One region of the Hydrogenophaga sp. T66 genome, then DNA from elsewhere that is predicted to be linked to it. Evidence: riboswitches for the same ligand, from Rfam matches in the RefSeq annotation. Region 1 holds a riboswitch; the other holds the start of a gene.
What was found. A riboswitch is a leader RNA that binds a small molecule or an ion and turns the genes downstream of it on or off. The one in region 1 is predicted to bind S-adenosylmethionine.
Positions count from the first base shown of each region.

Region 2: another riboswitch for S-adenosylmethionine. It lies ahead of AC2D80_RS00180 (DUF3427 domain-containing protein); the one in region 1 lies ahead of metX (homoserine O-succinyltransferase MetX).

Region 1 is NZ_JBXVVX010000003.1:268,413-283,612, reverse strand. It holds gene AC2D80_RS13695 (chemotaxis protein CheW) at 1-227, opposite strand, end outside; gene AC2D80_RS13690 (transglutaminase-like domain-containing protein) at 453-1,136, shown strand; gene metW (methionine biosynthesis protein MetW) at 1,191-1,775, opposite strand; gene metX (homoserine O-succinyltransferase MetX) at 1,772-2,938, opposite strand; SAM riboswitch at 3,009-3,081, opposite strand; gene AC2D80_RS13675 (RNA recognition motif domain-containing protein) at 3,300-3,701, shown strand; gene AC2D80_RS13670 (P-II family nitrogen regulator) at 3,814-4,116, opposite strand; gene AC2D80_RS13665 (sodium-dependent bicarbonate transport family permease) at 4,127-5,080, opposite strand; gene AC2D80_RS13660 (SDR family oxidoreductase) at 5,077-5,865, opposite strand; gene lptC (LPS export ABC transporter periplasmic protein LptC) at 5,895-6,569, opposite strand; gene AC2D80_RS13650 (KdsC family phosphatase) at 6,566-7,111, opposite strand; gene AC2D80_RS13645 (KpsF/GutQ family sugar-phosphate isomerase) at 7,113-8,108, opposite strand; gene AC2D80_RS13640 (cation:proton antiporter domain-containing protein) at 8,150-10,135, shown strand; gene AC2D80_RS13635 (MBL fold metallo-hydrolase) at 10,292-11,251, shown strand; gene AC2D80_RS13630 (adenine phosphoribosyltransferase) at 11,341-11,886, shown strand; gene AC2D80_RS13625 (hypothetical protein) at 11,945-12,685, opposite strand; gene AC2D80_RS13620 (Crp/Fnr family transcriptional regulator) at 12,737-13,228, opposite strand; gene mnmE (tRNA uridine-5-carboxymethylaminomethyl(34) synthesis GTPase MnmE) at 13,337-14,716, opposite strand; gene yidC (membrane protein insertase YidC) at 14,880-15,200, opposite strand, start outside.
Region 2 is NZ_JBXVVX010000001.1:33,249-48,448, reverse strand. It holds gene AC2D80_RS00205 (UvrD-helicase domain-containing protein) at 1-1,238, opposite strand, end outside; gene AC2D80_RS00200 (ATP-dependent nuclease) at 1,235-3,055, opposite strand; gene AC2D80_RS00195 (HupE/UreJ family protein) at 3,142-3,579, shown strand; gene AC2D80_RS00190 (transmembrane anchor protein) at 3,597-4,265, shown strand; gene AC2D80_RS00185 (hypothetical protein) at 4,460-5,227, opposite strand; SAM-I-IV-variant riboswitch at 5,399-5,501, shown strand; gene AC2D80_RS00180 (DUF3427 domain-containing protein) at 5,748-9,584, shown strand; gene AC2D80_RS00175 (hypothetical protein) at 9,942-10,514, shown strand; gene AC2D80_RS00170 (hypothetical protein) at 10,518-11,159, shown strand; gene AC2D80_RS00165 (nucleotidyltransferase domain-containing protein) at 11,156-11,446, shown strand; gene hsdR (EcoAI/FtnUII family type I restriction enzme subunit R) at 11,782-14,235, shown strand; gene AC2D80_RS00155 (HNH endonuclease) at 14,244-15,041, shown strand; gene AC2D80_RS00150 (type I restriction-modification system subunit M) at 15,044-15,200, shown strand, end outside.

The sequences.
Region 1 (15,200 bases):
ACCGGGACGATCACGCCGCGCAGGTTGACCACGCCCTTGATGAACGACGGCGCGTTGGCGATGCGGGTCGGCTCTTCATAAGAGCGGATTTCCTGCACCCGCAGGATGTCGATGCCGTATTCCTCGCCGCCGAGCCGGAACGTCAGGAATTCGGCGCTGGCCTTCTGGGCGGCAGAGCGCGCGCTGTCGGCGCGGTTGAGGTGGTTGGCTTCATTGCGCATGTCCATGGTGTCTGTCCTCGGTGGGTAGATGGTCGGTCCATGGAATATCGGCCAGGGGCCGCGCGGCTGAAGGGCCGAATAGACGCGAAAAGGCCGGCTTTCATCGCCCTTTTGCCGACTGGACCGGCCGGTCGCACGAAAGCACGGTGCGATGCGAGGGCCCACTCACATCGCCTGCGCTCGTCGCACAGGCGTCGCCAGCGGGCCGCGCTGGCTGCTACCGTCGGGCCCATGAGCAACGCCCCCGCCCCCACCGCGGCCCATCTGGCGGCCACGGCCGCCATCGACCACGGTCACCCCGCCATCCGGGATTTCGTGCGGGCCCACGACCCGGGGGGAACCATGCGTGAGCGGGCGGTGGCGCTGGTGCACGCGGTGCGCGACGGGGTGCGTTACGACCCCTACCGCATCGACCTGTCGTCCGCCGGCATGCGCGCCAGCACCGCGTTGGCCGCCGGGCATGGCTGGTGCGTGCCCAAAGCGGTGCTGATGGCGGCCGTTGCGCGGGCGGCGGGCATTCCGGCGCGGCTGGGTTTTGCCGACGTGAAGAACCACCTGTCCACCGAGAAGCTGCGCCAGGCCATGCAGACCGACGTGTTCATCTGGCATGGCTACACCGAACTGTGGATCGACGGAGCCTGGCGCAAGGCCACGCCAGCCTTCAACCTGTCGCTATGCGAGAAGTTCGGCCTGTTACCGCTGGACTTTGACGGGATTCACGACTCGCTCTACCACCCCTACGACCGCGCCGGCCAGCGGCACATGGAATACGTGAACGAGCGCGGCAGCTTCGACGACCTGCCGCTGGCGCAGATCGTGGCGGACTTCCGCCGGCTGTACCCGGGCCTGGTGGGCGGCCAGAGCGCGCTGGACGGCGACTTCGGCAACGACGCGGCGGCGGAAGCGCACCGCTGAGCCCGCGCAGGAGCCGCGGCCGTCACCCACGACCGTCACCCACGCGCGGCCGGTTCAGCGCGAGATGCGGAACACCGCCGTGCTGGCGCGCAGGTTGGGCAACCAGCGCACGGCATGGCCTTCGTGCAAGCCAAAGCTGTCGTCGATGCGCAGGCCGCAGTTGCGCGCCAGCACCTCGAAATCGGCGTGTGTGCCCACGCGGATGTTGGGCGTGTCGTACCACTGGTAGGGCAGGCGCTTGGTCACCGGCATGCGGCCCCGCATCACGGCCAGCCGGTTCGGCCAGTGGGCAAAGTTCGGAAAGGCCACGATGCCGATGCGGCCCACCCGGGCGGTCTCGCGCAACATGACCTCGGCGTTGCGCAGGTGCTGCAGCGTGTCGATCTGCAGCACCACGTCGAACGCGTTGTCGCCGAACATGGCCAGACCGCCCTCCAGGTTGAGCTGGAGCACGTTCACGCCCCGGCGCAGGCAGGCCTGCACCTTGGCATCGTCGATTTCCACCCCGTAGCCGTGGCAGCCGCGCGTGGCCTGCAGGTGGGCCAGCAAGGCACCGTCGCCGCAGCCCAGGTCGAGCACGCGCGCGCCCACCGGCACCAGCCGGGCGATCGCATCGAGTTGCACCTGCTGGTCGCTCATGCGGCACCCCCGATGGTGTGGGCGAAGTAGGTGCGCACCGCAGCGTGGTAGCGGGGGTCGTCGAGCAGGAAGGCGTCGTGGCCGTGTGGCGCGTCGATCTCGCAGTAGCTCACCGCCCGGCCGTTGTCCAGCAGGGCCTTGACGATCTCGCGGCTGCGGGCCGGGGAGAAACGCCAGTCGGTCGTGAAGCTCACCAGCAGGAACTTCGCCTGCGCCACCGACAGCGCCCGGGACAGATCGCCTCCAAACGCGCGGGCAGGATCGAAGTAATCCAGCGCCCGCGTGATGAGCAGGTAGGTGTTGGCGTCGAAGTACTCGCTGAACTTGTCGCCCTGGTGGCGCAGGTAGCTCTCGATCTGGAATTCGACGTCGGTGGTGGAGTAGCGGTAGGCGATGTCGGCCACGGCGGCCGGGTCCTCGCCGGCGACCGGCTTGAGCGTGCGCCCGAACTTCTCGTTCATCACGTCATCGCTGAGGTACGTGATGTGGCCGATCATGCGGGCAATGCGCAGGCCGCGGCGCGGCAGCGTGCCGTGGCGCAGGTAGTGGCCGCCGTGGAAATCAGGATCGGTCACGATGGCGCGGCGCGCCACCTCGTTGAAGGCGATGTTTTCCGCCGTGAGGTTCGGCGCGCTGGCCACCACCACCGCGTGCCGCACCCGCTCGGGGTACTGCAGGGTCCAGCTCAGGGTCTGCATGCCGCCGAGGCTGCCGCCCATGACAGCGGCCAATGTGTCGATGCCCATCGCATCGAGCAGCCGCGCCTGCGCGTCCACCCAGTCCTCTACCGTCACGACCGGAAAATCGGCGCCCCAGGGCTGGCCGGTGTCGGGGTGGATGTGCGTCGGGCCGGTGGACCCGAAACACGAGCCCAGGTTGTTCACCCCGATCACGAACCAGCGGTCGGTGTCCACCGGCTTGCCGGGACCGATCATGTTGTGCCACCAGCCCTCGCTGCGCGGCACCGGCTGGCCGTGTTCATCGCCGAGCAGGCCGGCCACGTGGTGCGACGCATTGAGCGCGTGGCAGATGAGCACGGCGTTGGAGCGCTCGGCGTTGAGCGTGCCGTGGGTTTCCACGACCAGCTCGTAAGCCGGCAGCACGGCCCCGCTGCGCAGTGGCAGCGGCTCGGTGAAGCGGTAGGTCTGCGGTGTGACGATCACGCGGAAACACCCTGCGCACAGGGCCCGAAAACAGAAAACCCGGTGCCGCCGTGAACACAGGTTCAAGGGCGGGACCGGGTCCCCCCTTTTAGCGGCATTTGTAAAGCGCCCGCAATCCGGAACAAATCGGCGCTGGGCAGCATTGTACGGCGGCGGTGTTGTAAGCGCGCATCGGGGTCGCGCGGCACTTGCACATCATGAAAATTTGTCACGGCCGGCGCGGCATTCAGCGCATAATGGTCTGGCGGGCCGCGCCGGCGGCCGCGTCAACAGTGATCGGTTGGTTTCGCGCGTACCCATTTTTCTGTGTGCTACCGGGGCTCCATCGCTACTTTCTCTCTGTGTTCTAGGAGTCCCCGAGATGGGCAACAAACTGTACGTCGGCAACCTGCCGTATTCGGTCCGCGATGACGACCTCAGCCAGGCCTTCAGCGCCTTCGGCTCGGTCAGCAGCGCCAAGGTCATGATGGAGCGGGAGACCGGTCGCTCCAAAGGCTTCGGTTTCGTGGAAATGGGCAGCGACGCTGAGGCGCAGTCCGCCATCAATGGCATGCACGGCAAGGATTTCGGCGGCCGCAGTCTGGTGGTCAACGAAGCACGTCCGATGGAAGCGCGTCCGCCGCGCACCGGCGGCGGCGGCTTTGGCGGTGGTCGCCGTGAAGGCGGCGGTGGCGGTTACGGCGGCGGCGGTGACGGCGGTTTCCGCAGCCCCTACGGCGGTCGCCGTGACGGCGGCGGCGGCGGTGGCCGCGGCGGCTACTGATCGACGGGGGCGCAGCGCCCCCAACCGATGACGCATCCCGAGCCCCGCGGCGACAGCCCCGGGGCTTTTTGCTGGGCGGTCGCCACCGTCAGGGACGCACCAGCCCCGGGAATCAGTACTTTTCCGCCCGCACGACCGCCACCTCGGCGAAGTAGAGCGACAAGGCATGGTGCGGCGCATACGTGGTCAAGACGTGCTGCGCGATCTGGTCGGCCACATCGGCCGGACAGATCACCTTGACCTCGATGCTGCGGTCGGCCTCCCACAGGGCTTCGCGCGCGCCCAGGCGGCTGCCGCCGCGCACGTCGTGCACGGTGTAGCCCTGTGCGCCCAGGCGCAGCGCGTCGGCCACCAGGCGCTTCTCGAGCACGGCCTCCGCAATGATCACGAGCAACTGACGGGGATGCTTGTCCATGCGGGGCTCCTCAGCCGTGGACGGCGCGCGCGATCTGCAGGTACAGCGGCACGCCGATGACGATGTTGAAGGGGAAGGTCACGCCGAGCGCGGCGGTGATGGACAGCGCGGCGTTGGCCTCGGGCACGGCCAGGCGCATGGCCGTGGGCGCGGCGATGTAGCTGGCGCTGGCCGCCAGCGTGGCGAGCAAGGCCGTCCCGCCCACGCTCAGGCCCAGCGCGGCGCCGGTGAGGGCACCGACCACGCCGAGCAGCAGCGGCGCGGCCACGGCAAACAGCACGAGCCGCACGCCGTAGCGGCGCAGGTCGCCCAGCCGCGCGCCCGCCACCAGCCCGAGCTCCAGCAGGAACAGCGCAAGCACGCCCTTGAACGGCTGGCTGAACACCGGCGCGATCGGCGCGGTACCGGCCTCACCCATGACGGCGCCGATCAGCAGACCCCCCACCAGCAGCAGCACCGACTTGCCGAAAAACACGTCGTGGGCCAGTTCGCCCCACGCCACGCGCTGCGGGCGCCCTTGCGCATCCACCGCGCCCAGACGCGCGAGCAGGATGCCGGCCACGATGCCGGGCGCTTCCATGATGGCCACCCACAGCGCGGCGTGCGACTCGGCCGGCACGCCCTGCGCGATCAGGTAGGCGCTGGCCACCGCGAAGGTGACCACGCTGACCGAGCCGTAGTGCGCGGCCATCGCCGCGGCGTCCACGCGCGACAGGCCGATCAGGCGCAGCGCGGGCATGAGCACGAAGGGGATGGCGAAGCCCAGCGACACGCAGGCCAGCATCTGCGGCAGCAGCTCGGCCAATGGCTGTTTGCTGAGTTCGATGCCGCCCTTCAGGCCGATGGCCAGGAGCAGGTAGATCGACAGGGTCTCGTACAGCGGCTCGGGCAGCCGCAGGTCGCTCTTGACCAGCCGGGCGAACACGCCCAGCAGGAAGAACAGCACCACCACGTCCAGCGTCATGCGCGTCCCTCCCCCTGGCGGTGTTTGCGTGGCCGGCCAGCCAGCAGTCGGTCGAACCAGGCGTTGGGCAGGAGGCGCAGCAGCTTGGCCACCACGCCCATCTGCCAGGGGATGACGCGGTAACTCGTGCGCGCCTCGATGGCGGCAAAGGCGCGGTCGGCGAAGGCCTCGGCGGTCAGGAGAAAGGGCATGGAGTAACGGTTCTGGCGGGTGAGCGGGGTGTCCACATAGCCGGGCAGCAGCGTGACGACCGACACACCGCTGCCGCGCAGTTCGCCGCGCAGGCTCTCGCAGTAGGCGACGACCGCGGCCTTGCTGGCGCAGTACGCGCCGTGGCCGGGCAGGCCGCGGATCGCGGCCACGCTGGCGATGCCAACGAGCGCGCCCCGGCCGGACTGGCGCATGGCGTCGACGAAGGGGTGGAATGTGGCGGCCAGGCCGGTGTTGTTGGTGGCGAAGGTGCGGGCCATCACGTCGATGTCGCCGCGCTCGGCGGTGTCCATGCCCACGCTGATGCCCGCGTTGGCGATCACCACGGTGGGCACGCCCTGAGCCGCCAGGCAGGCACGGCCGGCGGTGACGATGCTGTCGGTGTCGGCCACGTCGGCGGCCCAGACGCGGCAGCGCGCGGCATCAAGGCCCCGCGCGTCGGCCCAGGCCTGCACGTCGGCCGTGCGGCGCGCGAACAGTGCGAGCCGCCAGCCAGCGGCCGCGTAGCGGGCGGCCAGGGCCTGGCCGATGCCGCTGGAGGCACCGGTGATGACCACGAGGGGGGCGTCGTTCATGGGGCAGTGCAGCGGGAGGGTGAGGGTGTTCAGGGCAGCATCTGCACGCGGACCCGGCCGCGGAAGTCGGCGGTGCGGGTGTCGTCGCGGTAGTCGAGGCTGTCGGCGGTGAGGCGGTCGTTGCCGCGGCGCAGCTCCACGGGGCTGTCGGAACGCACGCGGTCGGGATCGAGCGTGATCTCCAGACGCTGGCCGCGAAACTCCAGCCGCGGGCGGGCCACGCCGTCGGCGCCGGTGGCCGCTTCGCGGATCACCACGGCGTCGCCTTCGAGCAGGTAGCGGGTGTTGTCGCCGTTGGTGATCACCCGGCGCGCGCTGGCGATGGTGACCAGCCCCTGCTCGTCCACGCGGCGGATGCGGGCGTTGTCGATCTCCACGCGGTCGTCGTCCGGGTGGTGGCGGGCCTCGTCGCCGGCGACCTCGGCCTGCAGGCGCCCGTCGGGCAGAAACGATTTCACCGAGAAGCCGCGCATGGTGTAGTCGGGCTCGCCGGTCAGCGGCGCGGGCGCGGCGGGAGCGCTGGGCGCCGGCGTGGCGCGCAGCAGCCAGTAAGAGGCCAGCGCGAGCAGGCCCATGAGCAGCACCGGCAGGTAGATCGACAGCTGGTCGATCCAGTGACCACGGCGGCGAGCGCGCGCCGGCTGCGGGCTGCGGTCGAGCCCGGGCAGGATGTCGTCGAGCGGCTCGTCGGGGGCGGTGCTCACCGGGCGTGCGCCTCGAGTTCGGCGCCGTAGACGCCGGCCGCCATCAACAGCAGGTCGCACGCCTCGCGCACGGCGCCCGCCCCGGCCGCGGCGGCGGTGACGTGGTGGGCCACGGCGCGCACCTCGGCGTGCGCCCCCGGGGGGACGAGCGCCAGCGCGGCGCGGCGCAGCATCGGCAGATCGGGCCAGTCGTCGCCCATCGCCGCGGCGGCACCCCAGCCAAGACCGAGCTCGGCCAGCAGGGCCTCGGCCGCGGGGGCCTTGTCTTCGGTGCCCAGCCGCCGGTGGATGAGGCCCAGCGCGTCGAGCCGGGCACGCAGGGCGGGCGAGTCGCGACCGCTGACGACGGCGGGCTCGATGCCGGCGCGGCGCAGGAGCTTGAGCCCATGGCCGTCGAGCGTGTGAAAGCGCTTGAGGGTTTCGCCGGCCTCGCTGAAGTACAGGCCGCCGTCGGTGAGGACGCCGTCCACGTCGAGAAACAGCACGCGCACCGGCTGCGCGCGCAGCAGGAGGGCGGTGTCGAAGCTGAGCACGGGGGTCACGTCAGATCACCTTGGCCCGCAGGAGGTCGTTGGTGGTGAGCGCGCCCACCAGCACGCCGCCCTCGTCGGTCACGAGCAGGCCGTTGATGCGGTGGGTCTCCATCAGCGCGGCGGCTTCGGCGGCCAGTGCGCCGGGGCCGATGGTGCGCGCGCCCGGACGCATCACGTCGCCGGCGCGGCGGCTGGCCAACGGCGCGCCGCCATCGTCGCGCTCGATCAGCCGGCGCAGGTCGCCATCGGTGAAGACGCCCAGCACGCGCCCGTCGTCGCCCACCACGGCGCACAGACCCAGGCCCTTGGCGCTGGTTTCGCGCATGAGTTCCATGAGCGGCGTGTCAGGCCGCGCACGGGGCAGGGCGTCGCCCTGGCGCATGACGTCGGCCACGCGGGTGAGCAGACGCCGGCCGAGCGAGCCGCCGGGGTGGGAGCGGGCGAAGTCGTCGGCCGCGAAGCCGCGCGCGTCGAGCAGGGCCACGGCCAGCGCGTCGCCCAGCGCGAGCTGGGCGGTGGTGCTGGCGGTGGGGGCCAGGTTGTGCGGGCAGGCCTCGCGCGCCACCGAGGTGTCGAGCACGACGTCGGCGTGGCGCGCCAGCGAGGAGTCGGCGCGGCCGGTGAAGGCCAGCAGGGGCACGCCCAGCCGCTTGATGAAGGGCAGCACCGCGGTGAGTTCTTCGCTCTCGCCGGAGTTGCTCAGGGCGAGCACGACATCGCCCGGGGTGATCATGCCGAGATCGCCGTGGCTGGCCTCGGCGGGGTGCACGAAGAGCGAGGGCGTGCCGGTGGAGGCGAGGGTGGCGGCGAGCTTGCGGCCGATGTGGCCGCTCTTGCCCATGCCCATGACGACCACGCGGCCCCGGCAGGCCAGCACCAGGCGCAACGCGGCCTCGAAGCGCTCGTCGATGCGCGCGGCCAGCGCACGCACGGCGTCGGCCTCGATCGCCAGGGTGTCGCGCGCCAGCGCCGCGGCGCGGGCGGCGTCAAACGGGGGTTGATCCATGGCGGCGATTATCGCCGGGGGGTGCGCGTAACATCGGCCGGATGAATTCCCTCGACCTCACGCTGCTGTACCTGCTGGCCGCGGTGCTGGGTGTGGTGGCCTGCCGCATGGCACGTCTGCCGCCGATGCTGGGCTACCTGGTGGTGGGCGTGCTGATCGGACCCAACGCGCTGGCGCTGGCGCAGAACTCGCAGGGCGTGCGCTACCTGGCCGAATTCGGCGTGGTGTTCCTGATGTTCGTGATCGGGCTGGAGTTCAGCCTGCCCAAGCTGCGGGCAATGAAACGCCACGTGTTCGGGTTGGGTCTGTCGCAGGTCGTGCTGACGCTGCTGTTCACCACCGGCGCGTCGCTGCTGCTGGGTCTGCTGTTGCCGCGCTGGTGGAACCTGTCGTGGCAGGCGGCGGTGGCGCTGGGCGGGGTGATGGCGATGAGCAGCACGGCCATCGTCATCAAGCTCGTGGCAGAGCGGCTGGAGCTGGAGAGCGAACATGGCAAGCGGGTGGTGGGCATCCTGCTGTTCCAGGACTTGGCGGTGGTGCCGCTGCTGGTGCTGATTCCGGCGCTGGGCAGCGCGCCCGACCAGCTGTTGCCCGCGCTGGCGCTGGCCTTGGTGAAAGCGGTGCTGCTGCTCGGGCTGCTGCTCACCGGGGGGCAGAAGATCATGCGCTGGTGGCTCACGCTGGTGGCGCGGCGCAAGAGCGACGAACTGTTCATGCTCAACCTGCTGCTGATCACGCTGGGCCTGGCCTGGCTGACCGAGCACGCCGGGCTGTCGCTGGCACTGGGGGCGTTTGTCGCGGGCATGCTGATCGCCGAGACCGAGTACAAGCACCAGGTGGAGACCGACATCCGGCCGTTTCACGACGTGCTGCTCGGGCTGTTCTTCATCACCATCGGCATGCTGCTGGACTGGCGGCTGGTGATTGAGCGCTGGCCGCTGGTGCTGCTGTTGCTGGTGGCGTCGCTGGCGTTCAAGCTGGTGGTGATCACCGGGCTGACGCGGGCCTTCGGCGCCCCCATGGGCACGGCCCTGCGCACCGGGCTGTACCTGTCGCAGGCGGGCGAGTTCGGGCTGGTGCTGCTCACGCTGGCCGGCCAGCACCAGCTGGTGCCGCCGGCGCTGTTCAACCCGATCCTGGCGAGCATGGTGATCTCCATGCTCGCCACCCCTTTCCTGATCATGTATGCCAACCGCATCGTCACGCGGCTGGTGGGCAGCGACTGGCTGATGCAGTCGGTGCAGATGACCACCATCGCGCGCAAGGCGATCAACGCCGACAAGCACGTGATCATCTGCGGCTATGGCCGCTGCGGGCAAAACCTCGCGCGGCTGCTGGAAGGCGAAGGCATTCCCTACATGGCGCTGGACCTCGACCCCGACCGCGTGCGCCAGGCCGCCGCGGCCGGACATTCGGTGGTGTTTGGCGACGCGGCCCGGCTGCAGGCGCTGATGGCCGCCGGCCTGCACCGCGCCAGCGCGGTGGTGGTGACCTACCTCGACACCGCGAGTGCGCTGAAGGTGCTGCACCACGCCCGGGAGCAGGCGCCGCAGGTGCCGGTGGTGGTGCGCACGGTGGACGACATCGACCTGGAAAAGCTGCGCGGGGCCGGCGCCACCGAGGTGGTGCCCGAAGCGATCGAGGCCAGCCTGATGCTGGCCAGCCACGCGCTGGCGCTGGTCGGTGTGCCGATGCGGCGCGTGATCCGGGTCGTGCAAGACCAGCGCGACGCCCGCTACAACCTGCTGCGCGGCTATTTCCACGGCGCCGACGACGACACGGTGGACGACCTGGAGACCGAGCGCCTGACCACCGTGACGCTGCCCGCGGGCGGCCGCAATGCGGGCAAGACGCTGGGCAGCCTCGCGCTGCCGGCAATGGGCGTGCGCCCGGTGAGCCTGCGCCGCGCCAGCGGGCAGCCCGCGCCGGTGGACGACGACACCGTGCTCGGGGGCGGCGACACCCTGGTCATCGGCGGCAAGGCGCCGGCGCTGGCCTTGGCCGAAGCCAAGCTGCTGACGGGCTGACCGACCCCGGCCGGCGGCGCCCGCTGTCCCCCGATCGCGGTTCACGGCGCCGCGCAATTCCGGGCGCCGCCGCGGGGCATTCCTCGACCGGCGAGTCGTCGGGTGACCGCTCGGTATCCTGCGGGGCTTTCCTTCCACCCACCAGGAGACTCCCGCATGGACCGCCGACTGTTTCTGGGGGCCGGCATCGCCGGTGCCACCGCGCTCACCTTCACCTCCGTGCTGTCGCAAAACAGCCCCGACCTCGGCAGCCCCACGCCGCCGAGCCCGGGTTTCGCGCGCCTGAAGGTCGGTGACATCGAGGTGATCGCCGTCAACGACGGCGTGGTGCGCCGCCCGCTGGGTGACGAGTTCGTGCGCAACGCGCCGCTGGAGCAGGTCAAGGCCCTGCTGGCGTCGCAGAACCTGCCCACCGCGTACGTGGACATTCCCTTCACGCCCTACCTCATCGTCAGCGGCAACACCAAGTTCCTGATCGACACCGGCTTCGCCGACAACGGCCCGCCCACCACCGGCCGCCTCAAGGCCAACCTCGCCGCCGCGGGCCACGACATCGCCAGCATCGACCACGTCATCATCAGCCACTTCCACGGCGACCACATCAACGGCCTGCTCAACAAAGACGGCTCGCAGGTGTTCCCCAAGGCCAAGATCCACGTGCCCGCCCCCGAGATGGCCTTCTGGATGGACGACGCCCGCGTCGCCGCGCTGCCGCCGGCCGCCCAGGGCGCCGCGGCCAACGCCAAGCGCGTGTTCGGCGGCTATGGCGCCGACCGCATCGTCCGCTTTGAGCCGGGCGCCGAACTCGCGCCGGGCATCCAGTCCGCGCCGGCCTTCGGCCACACGCCGGGCATGAGCGTGTTCAACGTGCGCTCCAAGGGCCAGTCGTTCATGTACGTGGCCGACGTCACCAACGTGCCGTCGCTGTTTGCCCGCAGCCCCGACTGGGCCGTCACCTTCGACATGGACGCCGAGCTCGCTCGCCAGGTGCGCCGCCGCCTGTTTGACCAGCTGGTGAAGGACAAGTCCGCCATGGGCGGCTTCCACTTCCCCGCGCCGGCCATCGGCACCCTGGAGGCCGCCGGCAGCGGCTACCAGTTCAAGCCGCTGGCCTGACGCCGCGGCGCACGGCCTCCCGGGGCTGTGCGGCCCCCCACAGCCCCGCCCGACCTCGAGTCGCGCGGGGCTGTCTTCATAATGCGCGCATGGACACCGCCGCCTACCTTCGCTCCCACATCCGCACCGTGCCCGACTGGCCCGCGCCGGGTGTTCAGTTCCGCGACATCACGCCGCTGCTGCAAGACCCCAAGGTCTTCCGCGTGCTGATCGACACCTTCGTGCACCGCTACATGGACCCCGCCCTGCGCCCGACGGTGGTGGCCGGGCTGGACGCGCGCGGCTTCATCATCGGCTCGGTGCTGGCGTATGAACTCGGCGTGGGCTTCGTGCCCATTCGCAAGAAGGGCAAGCTGCCGTTCACCACGGTCGAGGAAACCTACGAGCTGGAGTACGGCAGCGCCACGGTCGAACTGCACACCGACGCCGTCAAGCCCGGCGACCGGGTGCTGCTGATCGACGACCTGATCGCCACCGGCGGCACCATGATGGCGGGCCGGCGGTTGCTGGAAAAGCTGGGCGCCACGGTCACCGAAGGCGCGGCCATCGTCGATTTGCCCGAGCTGGGCGGGTCCGCCAAGCTGCGTGACAGCGGACTGGCGCTGTTCACCCTGGTGAATTTCGACGGCCACTGAGTGCCGGCCGCTGCGCACCGGCTGTGAAGGCCGGTCACCGCCGGTGGCGGCCGCGCGGTCAGAGTTTGCCGTACTGGGTTTCGCTCAAGGCCGCGAAGTCGCTGGTGCCGTCGCTCATCGGCGGCATGGATTGGCGGGCCTGCTCTGGCGACGGATAGGCCGGGGCCGGCGTGGCCTGCAGCGCGCGGCGAAACGCCGCGACCTCGTCGTCGCTCACCGCCTGCGGCGGGCCGCTGCGCGCGGTCACGGGGGGCCGCGGGATCGCGGTCAGCGGCTGGGGCGCGGAATGCAAGGGCATCGGGCTGGAGGTCAGCGGCATGGGGCTGGACTGGCCGCGCTCGGCCTCGCGGCGGCTCTGGGCCACCATGGCGGCGCGCAGCGCGGTGCCGACTTGGTCCGACGGCGGGCGGCGGCGCCAGTAGACCGAACGCACCGCCATCTGGTGACGCGCCTGGGCGCTCTGCTGGATCCAGCGCTCGATCTCCAGCAGGTACTCATCCGCCAGATCGCGAGGCCCGAGGGCCAGGTCGATCAACACCAGAAAGCTGTCGCCGTTGGGGTCGGTGTTGAGCACCTTGAAGCTGTAGCTGGTGGAGAGCACGCCACCGCGGATCAGCGACTCGCGCACGATCGCAAACAACTGTTCCCGGCGCAGGATGCGGCGGCCCTTGCGCGGCGAGATCAGCGGCAGCGTGGTCTCGCGGAAGGTCTGCCGCGCGCGCGCCAGCGCGCCGCGACCGAACGCGGCGGCGGTCTTTTCAGCAAACCAGGACTTGAACGACATGGTGGCGGCGTGCATGGCGTGGGGTGGGTTGTGTGACAGGCGGGATGGCGCGGCGGTGGGGGCGTGTCAGGTGACCGCCACCCGCTTGGGCTTGTTGTACATGCGCCGCGCGAGCACCGCCGACATGGCCACGGTGAGCTCGAGCGCGATTTCGGGCTGTCGGGTGCCCAGCTCCCGGAAGCGCAGCGGTGCGAGGCACCACAGGCGGCAATCGGCGCTGGCGGTGACGGTAGCGCTGCGCGGCAGGTGGGAGAAGAAAGCGCCCTCGCCGAGCATCGAGCCTTCGCCGACCACGGCGATGCGGATGCGGTCGTGGCTGTCTTCGTAGTGCACGGTCAGCGATCCGCTCTCCACAAAAAACACGGTGCGGTCCTTCACGCCCTGCTCGATCAAGGGCTGTCCCTGCTTGAGCAGCACCGGCGTGAGGTAGCCGGCCAGCACGCTCCACTGGGCTTCGCTCAGCGTCAGGGGCACGGCGTCCAGCGCGTTGCTCTGCCGCATCGCCCGCGCCAGTGCCTGGATGTCGGCCTTGCCGGCCGTGATGGGAATCACGCTCATGCCGCAAGTTAACCGCGGCGAGCCCGCGTGCGCAAGTTCACGGAAACGCCTTCTCACGCCTTTCACACCCAGCGGCGCAAACAGCCGCCCCAGCGGTGCGGCGGCGCGTCACTTGCCGATGCAAAAACGCGAAAAGATGACCCCGAGCAGGTCGTCGGCGGTGAATTCGCCGGTGATGTCGCCCAGCGCCTGCTGCGCCAGGCGCAGCTCCTCGGCCAACAGGTCCAGGGCCTCGGCGGCCACGCGCAGGCAGTCGTCGGCCTGCGCGAGATGGCTGGCGACGCGGTGCAGCGCCTGCACGTGGCGCTCGCGCGCCATGAACAGGCCCTCACCCGCGGGCTGCCAGCCGGCGAGCTGGAGCAGCCGCTGGCGCAGGGCGTCGAGGCCCTGGCCGTGGCGCGCGGACAGCGCCAGCCAGCCACCGGGGACAGAAGCGTCCGGGCGCTGGTCGCGCTTGTTGGCCACGTGCACCACCGGCACGCCTTCGGGCAGGCCGGCGGCGATGGTGTCATCGGCGGCGACGTAAGCCGGGTCGTCGGCGCGGGTGAGGTCGTGCAGGAAGAGCACGGCGTCGGCCTGGCGGATGCGGCCCCAGGCGCGCTCGATGCCGATGCGCTCGACCTCGTCAACCTCGGGGCTGTCGCGCAGGCCGGCGGTGTCGGTCACGTGAACCGGCACGCCTTCGATCTGGATGGTCTCCTGCACCACATCGCGCGTGGTGCCGGCGATCGGGGTGACGATGGCCAGCTCCGCGCCGGCCAGCGCATTGAGCAGCGAACTCTTGCCGGCGTTGGGCTGCCCGGCGATGACCACGCGCAGGCCGTCGCGCAGCAGCGCGCCCTGGCGGGCTTCGGCGAGCAGCGCGTCGAGGCCGGCGCGCAGGCGCGCGAGCTGGCCCACCGCGTCGGCTTTCTGCAGGAAGTCGATCTCCTCGTCGGGGAAGTCCAGCGTGGCCTCCACCAGCATGCGCAGGTTCACCAGCGCGTCGCGCAAGGCGTGGACCCGGGCAGAAAACGCGCCGCCCAGGGAGCGGGCGGCGCCGCGGGCGGCGGCCTCGGTGGCTGCGTCGATCAGGTCGGCCACCGCCTCGGCCTGGGCGAGATCGAGCTTGTCGTTGAGGAACGCGCGTTCGGTGAATTCGCCGGCGCGTGCCAGCCGCAGCCCGGGCAGGTGCGAGGCGCCCACCGTCAGGCAGCGCGCCAGCAACAGCTGCATCACCACCGGCCCGCCGTGGCCCTGCAGCTCCAGCACGTCTTCGCCGGTGTACGAGTGCGGCGCGGGAAACCACAGCGACAGGCCGTGGTCGATCGGCTCGCCCGAAGCGTCGCGCCACGGCCCGTAGGTCGCTTCGCGCGGCCGCAGATCACGCCCCAGCAGCGCCCGCACGAACGGTGCCAGCCCGCGACCCGATACCCGCACGATCCCCACCGCCCCGCGTCCCGGCGCGGTGGCGATGGCGATGATCGGGTCGCGCGAAGCGGCGGGCATGGCGTGAAGGATACGGCGTGGCGCCAGAAACGATGAGGGCCCGCCATGCGGGCCCCTCAGGACCGAGGTGCGCCGCCCCAGTGACACCGCGGAACCGGCTTCGCCGGGCCGCTGGTGTCGTCCCCCCTGCCAGGGGGGAAGCCGCGTCAGCGGCGCAGGGGGGTCACTTGAATTTGGGCATGTTGAACTTCAGCGGCACGCCCATGCGGCTGTTGATGTGAGCCTGCTGGATGATGGTCAGCACGTTGTTCGTGATCCAGTACAGCACCAGGCCGGACGGGAAGAAGAAGAACATCACCGAGAACACGATGGGCATCATCCACATCAGCTTGGCCTGCAGCGGATCGGGCGGCAGCGGGTTGAGCGCGGTCTGGATCAGCGTGGTGATGGCCATCACCAGCGGCAGGATGTAGTAAGGGTCGGGCGAAGACAGGTCGCTGATCCAGCCCAGCCACGGCGCGTTGCGCATCTCCACGCTGGACAG
Region 2 (15,200 bases), on a different contig from region 1:
GCGTTGGCGATGTTGATGTTCAGGGGCTTGCCACTCTTGATCTTGTTAGCCTGCTCCAAGAGCTTGGCGACTTCCTTCCGGCCCTGTCCCGTCGCACGCCTCGCGGCTGCGATCATTTCCATGCTGGTGGCGACATAGGCCTCCCGTTGGGCGAGATCCTTGGGTTCCAGCAGAAAGGCAGCGAAACGAGCTGACAGCAGTGCTTCGGCCTCGTCGAACAGTAGCTTGTGCCGAACCGGCTTCCCGACACTGGCCCCCAGCGCGTTGAGGGCGTTGGATATCTTCAACGCACTGCGGTTGTTTGTGACCAGTATCGCGATCGTCTCCACCTTCTTGTCGGTCTGAGCCCTAATTGATTTCAAGAGCTCCCCGAGGGCTCGGCGCAGCAGATGATTCCAGTTCGGCGGTGGCTTCTCGGGGCGGTAGGCAAGGGCGGATACGCCCTTGTAGGGCGCGCCGCGTGGCTTGGCTGTCAGGATGTCATTGCCGAACGCCAAGATTTCGGAGTCCGGGCTGCGGTGATTCTGTATCCCAAGGTCGATCTCAAGCGGCTTCAACGCCGCCCGGATGGCGATCACGCGCTCCGGGCCGACGCCTGGCAGGTAGTCAAAGATTTGCTGCTCGAGGTCTGCCAGGCACAGCACCTGCGTGTGTGGCGCGAGCATCTGGATGCAGTGCCACGCGTATTGGCCGGTGTCCTGAGCTTCGTCCACGATGATGATGGGATGCCGATGTGCGATTGACGCCAAAAGATACGAGCAGCGGGCCAACAGAGCTGTCGCATTGGGCGCGAACAGATCGAACGCGATCCGTCCCTCTTCTCGAAACAGCCGCTCACGCTCGACGAGCCACTCGGCCCAGCCATCGTCGTCGTCGCCGAGGCCGCCCGACAGGGCCTTTTCGTCGTGTGGCAACAAGATCGAGAGCCTATGCGGTGCCCCAAGCAGGTAGGCGTGGGCTTTTAGGATGTCCCAGAAGAACGAATGAAACGTCTGGATGGAGAGCTGCTCCTGTTCGGCTTTGGTGGACTCGAGCTTGGCGGCGTCCAAGATGCGCGCAACTGCCGCCCGCGAGAAACTAAGGAACAAGGCCGACTGCCCAGGAAGCATGCCGTCGCGAATCCGCTTGACCGCCTTTCGCAGCGCGAGCGTGGTCTTGCCGCTGCCGGGGCCGCCGATGACCAAGACATGGCCCTCGCAAGCCATGACGCTTTCGCGCAGCTTGCAAGGCTCGGTCATGGGGTGGCAGCAGCGGCGGCCGGTTCAGGTGGGGCTCCATCACCGTCGTTGATCGGGGGTGGAGGTGGGAACAATGCGAACACTGACGCCAGAAAGTTCGTCACCGTGGCCGGCAGCTCGTGGAGCTCGCACTCCTCAAACAGGCGCGCCGACCAGCCGGCGCCCTTGTTACCGCCGAGAGCTTCTTTGGCGATGGCTTTGACCTCGTCGTCGTTCGGGCGTGCATCGGGGATGACTACGTTGCCGTTCTCATCATTGGCTTTTAGGCCTGAAAGGAAGGACCACAGCCGATCCACGGGCACCTCTGCCACGACCAAGTCTTCGAAGCCTTTATAGGCATGCTCAACATTGATTTCGAAGTTTTCCGCCAGAGCCTGCGCCTGCTCGGCCTTGCGCTTTTTTTTGTAGTCAAAGTCGTAGAAGGCGAAGGTTCGTAGCCCCAGCGTCTTGAAGAACTTGCCGAACTTGGGCATGTTCGATTCGCCATCAGCGTCGAAGAAGGTCACGCCCGCTATGTCCAGCGGTTGCAAGTTGGGATCACTTTCTTCCATACGCCGTGCGACTACGGGCATCGCATGCAGCTCGGTAACGCCTTCGACGACGATAGCTGCTCGTCCCAGCATGCATTCAAACAGACCGGAGCGAGAGAAGCGCTTGTAGTCGTTATCTTTGAGGCCGGTCGCGTCGGAGACCTTTCTCGCCGTGACCACGCCGGCATTGCGAGCCAAAAGCAGTGTTTTAGATGGTTCGAACTTCTCGATCACGAATGGCGAGTGGGATGTCACAAAGGCTTGTGTCGTCTTAGTCAGCAAGTATTGGGCGATCCGTCGCTGGGTGTGCGGAGGCACCGCGATCTCGGGCTCCTCCATGGCGAAGATGACCGTGTCGGGCTTGAGGTCGGCGATGAAAGAGAGCAGCGCGAGCACTAGCGTGTTGATCGTGCCCGTTCCGGCGTGTGGGAATGGGACGTGTCCTTGGTCCGCCGATAGCGCCAAGAAAAACGTCATGGTCTTGCGTAGATGCTCACGCGTGAGCTCCGAGACATGCAGCTTGGTGGCGTTACCGGGCGACTCCAATGCGATGTAGCGGGCCAGCCGTCTTTCTACTGATCGCAGAACCGGAGCGATATCGGCCGCATCGGCTTCAATGTCGAGGCCGCGCAGGCGCTCAATGGTCTTCTCCCACAGGCTAGTGCGTACGCCCTTGGTCCGCAGGATGATGTCGAGAAGCGAACCACGCTCCAAGCTCAGCGCCCGCGAGCCGGTCCGAAGCGCCCGCAGGTAGAGGAAACCAAACAGCCGCTTGATCTGCTTGGGAAGCTTGGTCAGCTCCCCGGGGGGAGCGTCGGGACTATGGGAAAAGTAGGTGCGTGCCTCGAACTCGTCTTCCTCGCGGTTGTATTGGCCGATGGTCTCGATCCGAAGGCAGGGAACGGCATGGGGCGGATTGGCGGCGTCGGCCTCTCCAGGCCCGAGCAATCTCTGCTCTGCTACATGCCAAAACTCGAGGTTGCCGCCGCACTTGGCGCCGATCTCGGCTCCGAGATCGATGAGTACCGCCTCGATCCGCAGCGGATTCGGTATCCGCTCCGCGCCATCTTCTGCGGCAGGGACCAGGTATTCAGCGTTGTAGAAATCGAACTCATCGACCGGAGGGAAACGGTTTAGCCGGTCGGGGCCCAAGACCAGGTCGAGAGCTTCGCATAGCGTGCTCTTACCGACATTGTTGGAACCCACCATCAGAGTGTGCCCGTCGAACAGGAGCTCCGCCGACTTGATGCCGCGAAAGTTCGAGATGGTCAGCCGGACAACCTTCATGTCTTCTTCCGTACTGGCGTAAGCCTTAGTTTGATGGTGTGATGTTCATCATAGAGAGGCGCACATGGTTTTCTGCTCAAGCCACCTTGGAACACTCCACCACCATGGTGCTGGGGGTCTACTACAACATCGGGATCAACAGCTACCTGATCGACGCCGTCATCGGCTTCTCGGTGGTCTACAAGGCCCTGGACAACATCGGCGCTTTCCAGCGCTGGTTCGGTGTTCAGCCGAACACCAAGGTCGCGACCCTGATCTTCGGCCTGATCCACGGCTTCGGTCTGGCCACCAAGATCCAGGAGCACGAGATCTCGCGCGATGGCCTGGTGGGCAACTTGCTGGCGTTCAACGTCGGCGTGGAAATCGGGCAGCTGCTGGCTCTGTCCGTGATCCTGATCGGCATCAGCTTCTGGCGCCGCACCGCAGGCTTTGCGCGTTATGCCTACAGCGCCAACGTGGTCATGATGTCCGCAGGATTCATCCTGGTGGGCTTGCAACTGACCGGCTACATCGTCTCCCCATGAATTCGAGAGTGAACACCATGTACAACAGCGACATCCCCTCCCGCGCCGAACTGCCCTCGACCCGGCAGCTGATCCGTTCCACCGTCATCGCGGCCGTCTCTGCCGTGATCCTTCTCTTCACCGTGGTCCTCCCGTCCGAGTACGGGGTGGATCCCACCGGCATCGGTCGCGCGCTCGGGCTGACCGAGATGGGCGAGATCAAGACCCGTCTGGCCCAGGAAGCGGCCGAGGACGAAGCCGCCACCAAGGCCGCCAATGCAGCGCCGAGTGCTGCGCCGGCACAGACCGGCAACGAGGCCACCGCTCCTGCGGCTCCTGCCGTTGTGGCCACAGCAAGTCAGCCCGCCGCGCCTGCGGCCACTGCCACCGCGCAATGGCGCGATGAACTGTCCTTCACCCTCACCCCGGGTCAGGACACCGAAATCAAGATGAAGATGAAGGAAGGCGAGAAGGCCCTGTTCGCGTGGACTGTCCAGGGCGGCGTGGTGAACTTCGACACCCACGGCGATGCCCTTGGGAAATCCATCAGCTACGAAAAGGGCCGTGCGGTGGTCGCTGATGAAGGCGAACTGGTGGCGGCTTTTACCGGTAACCATGGCTGGTTCTGGCGCAACCGGGGACAAGCTGACGTTACCGTGACCCTGAAGACGGGCGGAGCCTACAGCGACATTAAGCGGGTCAAGTGAGACTTTTGGGGGCGCTCGCATCGACGCCTCCAATCATTTGGATCTATCGGAACCTCAGCCCCAATCGGGGCTGAATCGCGGTAGCAAGCGATCGGCAAACTGCCGAAATGCCTTCGAGCCACTAAGTACAACAACGTCTGCTTTCGCTGCAATGCAGACATCGCTCCTAGTCTGTACCGATAGCTTCACGGCATTCAATTCATCTCGAAGGCTCCTATAGAGCCAACCTCCTCGCGCAGGTAGGCCTTGTCCAGAGCCGGCGCTATCTGCTCTCCATACCGGAAGATCGCATCCACCAGTTTCTTCCGCTGGGGATTGATGGCCACTTGGCTCGGGTGCCACGGTGACTCGTTGAGGATGCCGATACGGGGGTTCTCTTGTCCGTAGCGGGACGGGAAGAAGAACTGCCGGACGATCAGGAAGTAACCAAAGTCGCCATAGCGGGTGTACGACAAGGTGAGCGCGTTGAAGTCGTGACGGACACCCCTCTGCGCCAGCGTGGCGAGCAGACGTTGCGTAGAGCCGTTGTTGTTTTGCAGAAACCGGTCCGGAATCAGCGTCAGACACTTCTGCTGGAACAGGCGGGTGCCGTAGTTGTTCATGGCCAGCACTGGGGAGATCTTGCAGGGTTCGTCATTCCACCGAATGTTGGGACCATCCACCTTCATGATGATCTCCAGCGCATGTTGCAGCACCGGTCCCTGATCATCCTTGCTTACTTGGATCAGTCGAACCTCGCGCAGGTCCGCCGCCTGGTTTCCGGTGGACTTGCGCAGGACGGAGTCCGTAATCTCCCAGGTACCTGCGGGCAGTGGAATCTTGGCCACTGTCGCGCCGCTGCGGACCTGAAGAATGGCCACATGCCCACTGACCACATCACCCACGTTCTGGGCGAATGATGTCGACGCAGCCACGCACCACGCGACCAGTCCAATCTGGACGGTCCACTTCCACCATGTCATGAATCTGCTCCCTCGGCTTTGGATGCCGTTGGGGCGATGCTAAGTAGGCGAGGAGCAGTTTCCCAATGAGGGTTTGCAGCGTCGTGAGATTTAGGGATATGAGCTGTGAGCTATCTTGAGCAGGCGCGACCTGCCTGTGGTCCACCGCTACGCCCTCGACCGTTATGAATTGAGAGACATCACGAGTTGGGCCGATGACGATGCCAACCTGCCAATTCGGGCAAGGTGGACGCGGATGCGAATGTGGTTCTGATGGATAACCAAGCGAAACGCAGCATCGGCCCTCGACTCGAAGAGCTTTCTATGGTCTGTCACTTATATCCATATGCCCATCCAGCGCGCCTAACCGCGACCCCAACCTCATGGCCGCAAAGCTGTCGGCAGATTGAACAAACAGCCGACTGAAGGATGGCCCGACAGTTCGGAGTGCGTCTGCAATCTCCGTTCCGATCACCGCGCGACTTCTGTCTTGCCTGGTACGCTTGATGGCAGAGTCATCCTCCATAAAGACACCCAGGGAATGGACCACACCGATCAGTACTACAAACAGTTCGCGGCCGAGTTTTTCGGCTCGACAGTCGGCGTGGACATGGCAGCGATTCACCAACGGTTCCTGGCTCGCTTAAAGCCTGGAGCCCACATCCTTGATGCTGGCTGCGGCTCGGGACGTGATGCCAAGGCATTTTCCGGGGCCGGCTTCCAGGTAACCGCTTTCGATGCATCCCCAGAGTTGGCGCGTCTAGCCAGCACCCACTGCGGGTTCAAAGTCGCAGTTCGTCGCTTCGACGATATCGACGAAGCCGAAACGTTTGATGGCATCTGGTGCTGCGCCAGTCTGCTCCACGTACCGCTGTCCGCAATACCAGCCACCCTCGACCGGCTGTGGCGCGCGCTGCGTCCCGGTGGCACGCTTTACGTCAGCTTCAAGCACGGCACCGGCGAGCGCGATCATGGCGGGCGGCGGTTCACTGATGCCGACGAGACTACCCTGCGGCAGTGGTTCAGCCGATGGCCCGATGTGCATGAGGTCGACGTGTGGCTCACCGACGACCAGCGGCCCGATCGAACCGAGCGCTGGACTAACGCTCTGGCCACCCGTAAGCCAGGGCCGAGCCAGCGGCTGGTAACGGGGGGTGCCGACCACTTCCTGCCTCACCTGTCGGAAGCGTTCACCTGGGCCACGCAGGCCGACCTGGCGGTCGCGTTCATCAAGACCACAGGCCTGAGGCTATTGCTGCCCGATCTGGAGTCAATGGTCGAGAGCGGTGCGCCGCGGCGCGTCCGTGTACTCACCAGCGACTACCTCGACATCACCGACCCCGAGGCCTTGCGCTTGTTGCTGCTGTTACAGGAGCGCGGCGCCGAGGTGCGCGTCTACACCACGCAGGAAGGCAGCTTTCACCTCAAGGCCTACATCTTCGCCAAGCTCGAAGGGCAATCGCTCACCGCAGGAACGGCGTTCATCGGCTCGAGCAACATCAGCCGACAGGCTTTGCAGGATGGGCTGGAGTGGAACTACCGCGTCGTCTACCCCGATGACTCAGGCTTTCTTGAAGCCCGGCACCGCTTCGACGAGTTGTTCGATCACCCGAAAACCGTGGCGCTCTCGGATGCCTGGATCGAGACCTACGAGCAGCGGCGGCTTCCGCCATCGAGATCGATCGCGCCCGGCAGCCATGAGCAGGAGGCACCGCCCGAACCTACGAAGATCCAGCAAGAAGCGCTGGCGGCCCTAACTGCCAGCCGCGAAGGCGGCTACCGGCGCGGCCTGGTGGTGCTGGCCACAGGCCTGGGCAAGACCTGGCTGGCAGCTTTCGATGCCGTGCGCATGGGAGCGCGGCGCATCCTGTTTGTCGCGCACCGCGAAGAGATCCTGGGCCAGGCGGCGGCCACCTTTGTCCGCATCCTGCCGAAGAAGCGAGTGGGCTACTACACGGGACGCAGCCGGGACGCCGACGTCGACGTGTTGTGTGCCTCGGTGCAGACGCTGGCCAAGGCCGAGCATCTGGAGAGGTTTGCGCCGCAGCACTTCGACTACGTCGTCATCGACGAATTCCACCACGCAGCTGCTGGCACCTACCGACGGCTGCTGGCGCACTTCGCCCCTTCGTTTCTGCTCGGGCTTACGGCTACGCCAGACCGTACCGACCAGTCCGACATCCTCTCGCTGTGCGACGACAACCTGGTCTACAGCTGCCACCTGTTCGCCGGTATCCAGGCTGGTCTGCTGGCGCCCTTCCAGTACCACGGTATCCAGGACGAGTCTGTCGATTACCGCGAAGTACCCTGGCGCAACGGGCGGTTCGACCCGGAGCAGTTGTCCAATAAGCTGGCCACGCTGGCCCGAGCGCGCCACGCCCTGCGCGAGTGGCGCAGCAAGGCCCAGCGGCGCACGCTGGCATTCTGCGTCTCGACGCGTCACGCCGACTACATGGCCGAGCAGTTCAACCGCGCCGGCGTGTCGGCGGCCGCGGTGTATGCGGGTTCCACCCTCGGCCGCGCACAGGCCTTGGAGAAGCTGCACGCCGGAACGCTGCAAGTGGTGTTCTCGGTGGACCTGTTCAACGAGGGAGTCGACCTGCCGAGTATCGACACGGTGATGATGCTGCGGCCCACCGAGTCAAAGATCCTGTTCCTGCAGCAACTGGGCCGCGGCCTGCGCCGCAGTGAAGGCAAGCAACATCTGGTGGTACTGGACTTCATAGGCAACCACCACAGCTTTCTGCAGAAGCCGCAAGCATTGTTCGGCGTGGGCTCCACCTATCAGGCTATGGCCGAGTTTGCGCGCAAGGCGGAGCGGCACGCGCTGGACTTGCCGGCAGGCTGTTACGTCAACTACGACCTGGCGATCATCGACTTCCTGAAATCGCTGGACAGCTCAGGACCGCAGAAAGACTACGAAGCCTTGCGGGACGTGCTCGGCCGGCGCCCCACGCTCAGCGAGTTTTATCGATCAGGCAGCAGCGTGCAGGCCATGCGACAACAGGCTGGACAGTGGTTTGCGCTGGTCAGGACGATGGGCGACCTCTCCGAGCTGGAATCAACGGTGGCAGATCAGTTCCAGGCGCTGCTGCGCGAAGTCGAGGTCACCGCAATAACCAAGAGCTTCAAGATGGTGCTGCTGGAGGCGCTACTCGAAGTCGATGGCCTCCGCCAGCCTGTGCCGCTAGAGGTGCTGGCGCAGCGGTCCCGCGGTGTGCTGGATCGGCGCCGGCCCTTGCTGGCCGACCTGCCAGCAGAGATAAGTGAGCTCGCCGCTGTGGACGCTGCATGGGTACGCTACTGGCGCGATAACCCAGTCAGGGCGTGGACGGGCGGAAATCGCCCTCCGGGCACAACGGCGCCCTTCAAGCTGGAAGGATCTAACTTTGCGCTGACACAAAGCGTGCCTGTAGAGCTGGCGCCCGCGCTGGCCCCGATGCTGCAGGAGCTGGTGGACTACCGCTTGGCGTCCTACGAAGTTCGGCTGGAGCCCCAGCGTGCCGCGAGCGACGTAGTGCCGTTCCCCGCCAAGCGCCGCGACACCGTGGAAGTGCCGTACTTCCCGAATCTAAAAATCGCCTGCGGCCACTTCAAGACGGGGCGCACCGACTCCGAAGAACATCGCACGCTGCCGGCAGCGTACGGCCCGCTCGACCCAAGCCGGCACTTCATTGCCCGGGCCACTGGCAACTCCATGGACGGCGGCAAGAACCCCGTGCGTGACGGTGACTACCTGCTGCTGGAGCTGATCAGTCCCACCCGAGCTGGCTGGATCACCGGGAGCGTTGTGGCTGTAGAGCGACAGGACGAATCCGGCGACAACCAGTACCTACTGCGGGTGGTGACCAAGACCAGCGAAGGTCAGTACGTCCTGAAGGCCAATAACCCAGCCTACGAGGATATGCCGGCTAACGACGAAATGCGCACTCTGGCGCGGCTACGCGGCGTTGTCGACCCACTGGACCTGGCCATCGGACAGAGCTTTCAGCGTGAGGAAATCCCCGCGCTGTTCGGCGAAGTATTCAACCCGGGTAGCTGGAACGTGGGGCATGTGACGCTGAACGACAAGAAGGCGCATGTGCTGCTGGTGACCCTGAACAAGCAGGGCAAGGCGGAGCAACATAAGTACCTGGACCACTGGATCGACGAGCATCGCTTCCACTGGCAAAGCCAGAATACGACAACGCCGGAAAGCAAAAGAGGTCGGGAGATCATCGAGCATGAGCGGCGCGGCATTGCAATTCACCTATTCATCCGGGATGGCAAGTTGGCCGGCGGAAAGGCGGCACCGTTTACCTATCAGGGGCGAGCAATTTACGAGTCGCACCAGGGCAGCGGCCCGGTGAGTGTCGTCTTTAGGGTTCCAAGCCGCTAGGCTGTACTACTGGCCTTGAGGGCTGGCGCAGCTGAATGCCACCCTGTTTTGCTATCAGGTCCCGAGCAGCCCTCCGCACGCTGGAGGTGATGGCAACGAACAAGCCCATCCCGTTAGGCTTCCGAAAACCGCTGTAGGCTGGGAGCTGCCATAGGAAAACTGGTCAGCGATCTCTTCTTCGGCTATGGGTCCGATACCAAGATTGCAGTGACACGAGATCACAGGAATACCAAGATGGCTTGCTCCAGAGGCGCTGCATCGCCTAATGCGCATACACAGCGCCGACTTTTCGCCGCATCGGCCGGCTATTGCCAAAATCCAAGTTGCTCGAACGAACTGTTCGTAGATGCATCGGGCGTGTCCATTCACATCGCAGAGATGGCGCATGTGTTTGCAGCCACCGATGGCGGGCCTCGAACGAAGTCCGATCTCAGCAAGGAAGAGCGTGGAGCATTTGAGAACCTGGTCATGCTTTGCGCAAACTGCCATACGAAGGTGGATAAGGCGCCAGACGCATACCCGGACCAGATGATGCTGGGCTGGAAACGCGAGCACGCGAACAAGCTCCAAGGGCTATTCGGTGCGGTAAAGTTTGATGATCGTAGTAGAGCTCGCGACGTAGTGGAACCGCTCTTAGAGGAAAATCAAGCTATCTTTATTCAGTATGGTCCTCACATAGATGCCGCCCACAATCCAGAAAGCGGCGCAGCAGAGCAGTGGAAGCGCAAGATGCTGACGAGCATCCTTCCCAACAACAGGCGAATCCTCGCGATCCTAGATACCAACCGCCATTTGCTTAGTGGCGATGAGAAAGCGACGTTGGAGCGGTTCCGGCAGCACATTGACGACCTAGAGGCCTTCCATATCGAAGGAAATAGAGAAGATGCTTCTCGCTTCCCCAACGAGTTGTCAAAGATTTTGAAGGATTGACGAATGAGCGGAAATGTGACCGATTGGGCAATAGGCAAGCTAATCGAACAACGATTCGAGATAATCGATCGAACGCCAGGGGGTTTCTTAGTCGTTAGGTCGGAGAGCGGATATACGTTTAATGTTGCAGTCTTGGGTGTAAAAGATGTTGTTCGGCTAGCGGACGTCGAGCCTCTCTTTCTCGGCGCCATTACGCCACAATTGGTAGTGAACATCCCTTCTAAAGCGCTTTGGAGCGGCTCGGCCATCGACCGCATCCACGCAGCATCTGCCGCGTTCGGAACGCTGGGCGATGTCTCTAGAGCAGCCTCCACAAAAGACGCGGGAACCTATCGGGACAAAAGCATGGGATTTTTCATCAACGCGATGAAACAGCACACAAACGTCGCCCGCGTCTCATACGTCTACGATAGGGTCTTCAAAGTCGATCAAAGGAGCGGCGCAGGGCTCATCGTTGGGGTTATTGACACATACAACATGAGTGCAGAGGACGTTCGCAACGCAAAGGATCAGTTTGGACATTTTGATGTCGTCGTCAAGTCATCGAGCTACGGATCTATCACCGACCAAGCTGAGGCGGCCGCCAGGTCGATTGGAGCGCAGGCTTTAACGTTTCGCCAACTAATGGGCCGGCTATCTAAGTGATTAGGCATCGCGTAATCACCCGCCTTCGCGAGCTTGCCACCTCACTTGGACCGGCGGCCGAAGGAACTCAATGGCATCTTTTCGGCTCGGTTGCTCGAAATGACCCAGATGCAGCGGATATCGACTTGATGATTCTCTGCAAAAACGACGGACAGGCCGACTCACTTAGGCGAGTCATTGATCCTGATGCTTTTGTGCTACCGCTTCATCTGGCTCTTTTGACATTCGATGAAGCAGCTGAAGTCAACGCGGTCCGTGTTCAACGCAGCCTCGTAATTTTTCCTTGAGCCACCAAGGCTAAACGGCTCGGGACGAAGGGTCTTTTTGTTGGCAGTGAAGTCCACTTTCGCTGCAGAATTGGCACTCCGGAACAGGAATCTACCTAACTCGATGGGCTGTCCCCAGCAGACTCGGCCGCTACGCGATCTCCCGGCGTGCGTAAACGCCAAGATTTAACGCCCGAACGTAAGTTATAGGGTTACCAACAAACAGTAATACGTGCCACTCGTAAAGACCAGCGCCTGAGGTACAAGCCGCGGAAACTCCTACCTCATAATCAAGCTCGTTCAAAGATTCGATCGAGTGCTGACGAGACAATCAGCAAAGTACCGACAGGAGAGGCATGAGCAAAAAAGATCTGAGCGAGAGTGACATCTGCGACAAGTTCATACGGCCAGCCATGGAGAAGTCTGGCTGGAATGGCATGGACCAGATCTATCGCGAGTTCCCACTGCGTGCAGGTCGAGTGGTAGTCCGCGGCCAGAAGGCTCAGCGCGATAAGGGTACTGTTCTGCGCGCCGACTACGCCCTGTTCTACAAGGCCAACATCCCCCTGGCCGTCGTCGAGGCCAAAGACAACAAGCACGCGATGGGGGCGGGGATGGGTCAGGCCATCCAATACGCGGAACTGCTGAACGTGCCCTTCAGCTTCGCCAGCAACGGTGACGGCTTTGTCTTCCGTGACGCGACCCTAGCTACGGGTGTGCTGGAGCAAAACCTCTCCCTGGAAGAGTTCCCCTCGCCAGCGGACCTGTGGCAGCGTTACTGCACTTGGAAAGGCTGGACACCCGAGGTCGAGCGAATTGCCGCGTTCGACTACTCGCCCAGCAAGACGCCCCGCTACTACCAGCTCAACGCCATCAACCGTACGGTGGAAGCTATCGCTGGTGGGCAGAACCGGGTAATGCTGGTCATGGCTACTGGCACCGGCAAGACCTACACCGCGTTCCAGATCATCTGGCGCCTCTGGAAGAGTGGTGCGAAGAAGCGCATCCTGTTTCTGGCAGACCGCAACATCCTGATCGACCAGACCATGGTCAACGACTTTCGTCCGTTCAAGGGCGCCATGGCCAAGCTCAGTCCCAATGCCAAGGGCGTTGAGCGAGTCGACGCGAATGGCCAGTCAAACACGGAAGAAGTCACCCTCGCCGTCAACAAGACCACCAAGCAGGTCGACAAGAGCTACGAGATCTACCTGTCGCTGTACCAAGCTGTCACCGGCACAGAAGAAGAAAGCAATATCTACAAGCAGTTCTCGCCTGACTTTTTCGACCTCATCGTGGTGGACGAATGTCACCGTGGCAGTGCCGCCGAGGACTCGGCCTGGCGAGAGATCCTGACCTACTTCAGCAGCGCAACCCAGGTGGGCTTGACGGCCACGCCCAAAGAAACCGAAGAGGTCTCCAACAGCCACTATTTCGGCGATCCCATCTACACCTACAGCCTCAAACAAGGCATTGAGGACGGCTACCTCGCGCCTTACAAGGTGATTCGCATCGACCTGGACCGCGACACCTTCGGCTGGCGCCCGACCGAAGGTATGCGAGACAACGCTGGCAACCTGATCGAGGACCGCGTTTACACCGGCACCGACATGAACCGCAAGCTCGTGCTGCAGAAGCGCGATGAGGTAGTTGCCGCCAAGGTCACCGAGTACCTCAAGGCGACCGATCGATACGCCAAAACCATCGTGTTCTGCGAAGACATCGACCACGCGGCACGCATGCGGCAGGCTTTGGCCAACGCCAATGCCGACATCTGCGCTACCAACCCCAAGTACGTCGTTCAGATCACCGGTGACAACCAGGAAGGCAAGCGCGAACTCGATAACTTCATCGACCCCGAGAAGACCTATCCGGTGATCGCCACTACCTCCAAGCTCATGAGCACCGGGGTGGATGCGCAAACCTGCAAGCTGATCGTGCTGGACCAGAACATCAAGTCGATGACGCTGTTCAAGCAGATCATCGGCCGCGGCACCCGTCTACGGGAGGACCTGGGCAAGTCGTGGTTCACCATCATGGACTTCAAGCGCGCGACGGAGAATTTCGCCGATCCTGCTTTCGACGGTGAACCGGTGCAGATCTATGTTCCCGCGGAAGGAGATGCCATTGACGCGCCCATGGAAGTTGACCCAGTCAAGCCGACTCAACCGGGCGACGATCAACCGCACCTAAGTCCCGATGCCCCGGGATCCGGCGACGGTGACAACTCAGAGCCCAAAAAGTATGTCGTGGGGGGTACGGTCCCGGTGTCTGTCGCGCGAGAGCGTGTGCAGTACCTCAACGCCGACGGCAAGCTGATCACAGAGAGTCTGCGCGACTACACCCGCATCAACCTCAAGCGCCAATACGACTCGCTCGACAAGTTTCTTCAGGCCTGGAACGACGCCGACCGCAAGGCGGCGCTGATCGATGAGCTTGAAAGGCAGGGTGTGCTCATCGAGGCCTTGGCTGATGAGGTCGGGAAAGACCTGGATCCATTCGACCTGCTGCTCCATGTGGCCTACGACCAGCCGCCACTCACGCGGCGTGAGCGTGCCAGCCGCGTGAAGAGGCGCAACGTCTTCACCCAGTACGGCCCCATGGCCAGGCAAGTCATCGAAGCCTTGCTCGACAAATACGCCGACGAAGGCATCACCACGCTAGAAGCCAGCAACGTACTGACCCTACCCCCCGTCAACCAGCTGGGCCTGCCGGCCGAGCTCGTTCGGGCGTTTGGCGGTCGGCAGCAATACCTCTCGGCCCTGCGCGCGCTGGAGCGTGAGCTTTACGTACCCCCACCGAATCATCCCTAATCAGCTCCATGATTCTTATCGAAGAGATCGACGAAACCCTACGTCGACGAGGCTACCGTGTCATCCACGAAACGAAGAAGAAGCGAGGATTCCAGAGAGCTAACGACACCCCTGTCTACCTCAACCTAACCTCGAAGAACGGCGAGACTGCGCTGATCACGCACCCAGACTCGGACATCGCCGGGTGGGAGCTAAAGTCATCTGGCCTTCGCGTGGGGGATACCTACTACCACTCCAGCAACATGCGGCACTTTCCCCAACGCATGCACCGCGGACAGAACCCGATCTGCTATGGCTGGGGCTGTACGTTTGAGTCTGTGCATGCACTTGAAGCCGCCTTGGACTTCCTAGAATGCAAGCCCGCCCTCGCCGAACCAGCGGCAGCTCCAGGCTCAATGGAAGCGCTACTCCCGCTGGAGGGGAAGGATGAAAGCGCGATTGACAAGCGCCGCGTGGGGCACGATCAGTTTCGCGATGCCCTGCTGAAGCAGTGGAAAGGCTGCGCCGTGACGGGCCTGAAAACCACCGTACTGTTGCGCGCCTCTCACATCAAGCCCTGGAAAGACGCAACCCCAGCGGAAAAAACCGACCCATACAACGGTTTGTTGCTGGCAGCACACCTCGACGCTGCGTTTGACGCAGGGCTGATCACATTCCAGGACGACGGTCGCATCACCCTATCTCCGCGTTTGTCGGTAGTGGACGCCCAGCTGCTTGGTATTCATAGCGCGCTGAAGCTGCGTAATGTGACCGGCCAACACGTTCCCTATCTTCGTTTCCACCGGCAAGAAGTGTTTGCTACCTGAAGATGTCCAACCTCTCCCCCGTAATCAAATCCATCCAGGACGTCATGCGCCAGGACTCTGGCGTGGACGGTGACGCCCAGCGCATCTCGCAACTGACCTGGCTGCTGTTCCTCAAAGTGTTCGACGCGCTGGAAGAAGAACTCGAACTCACCCGCGACG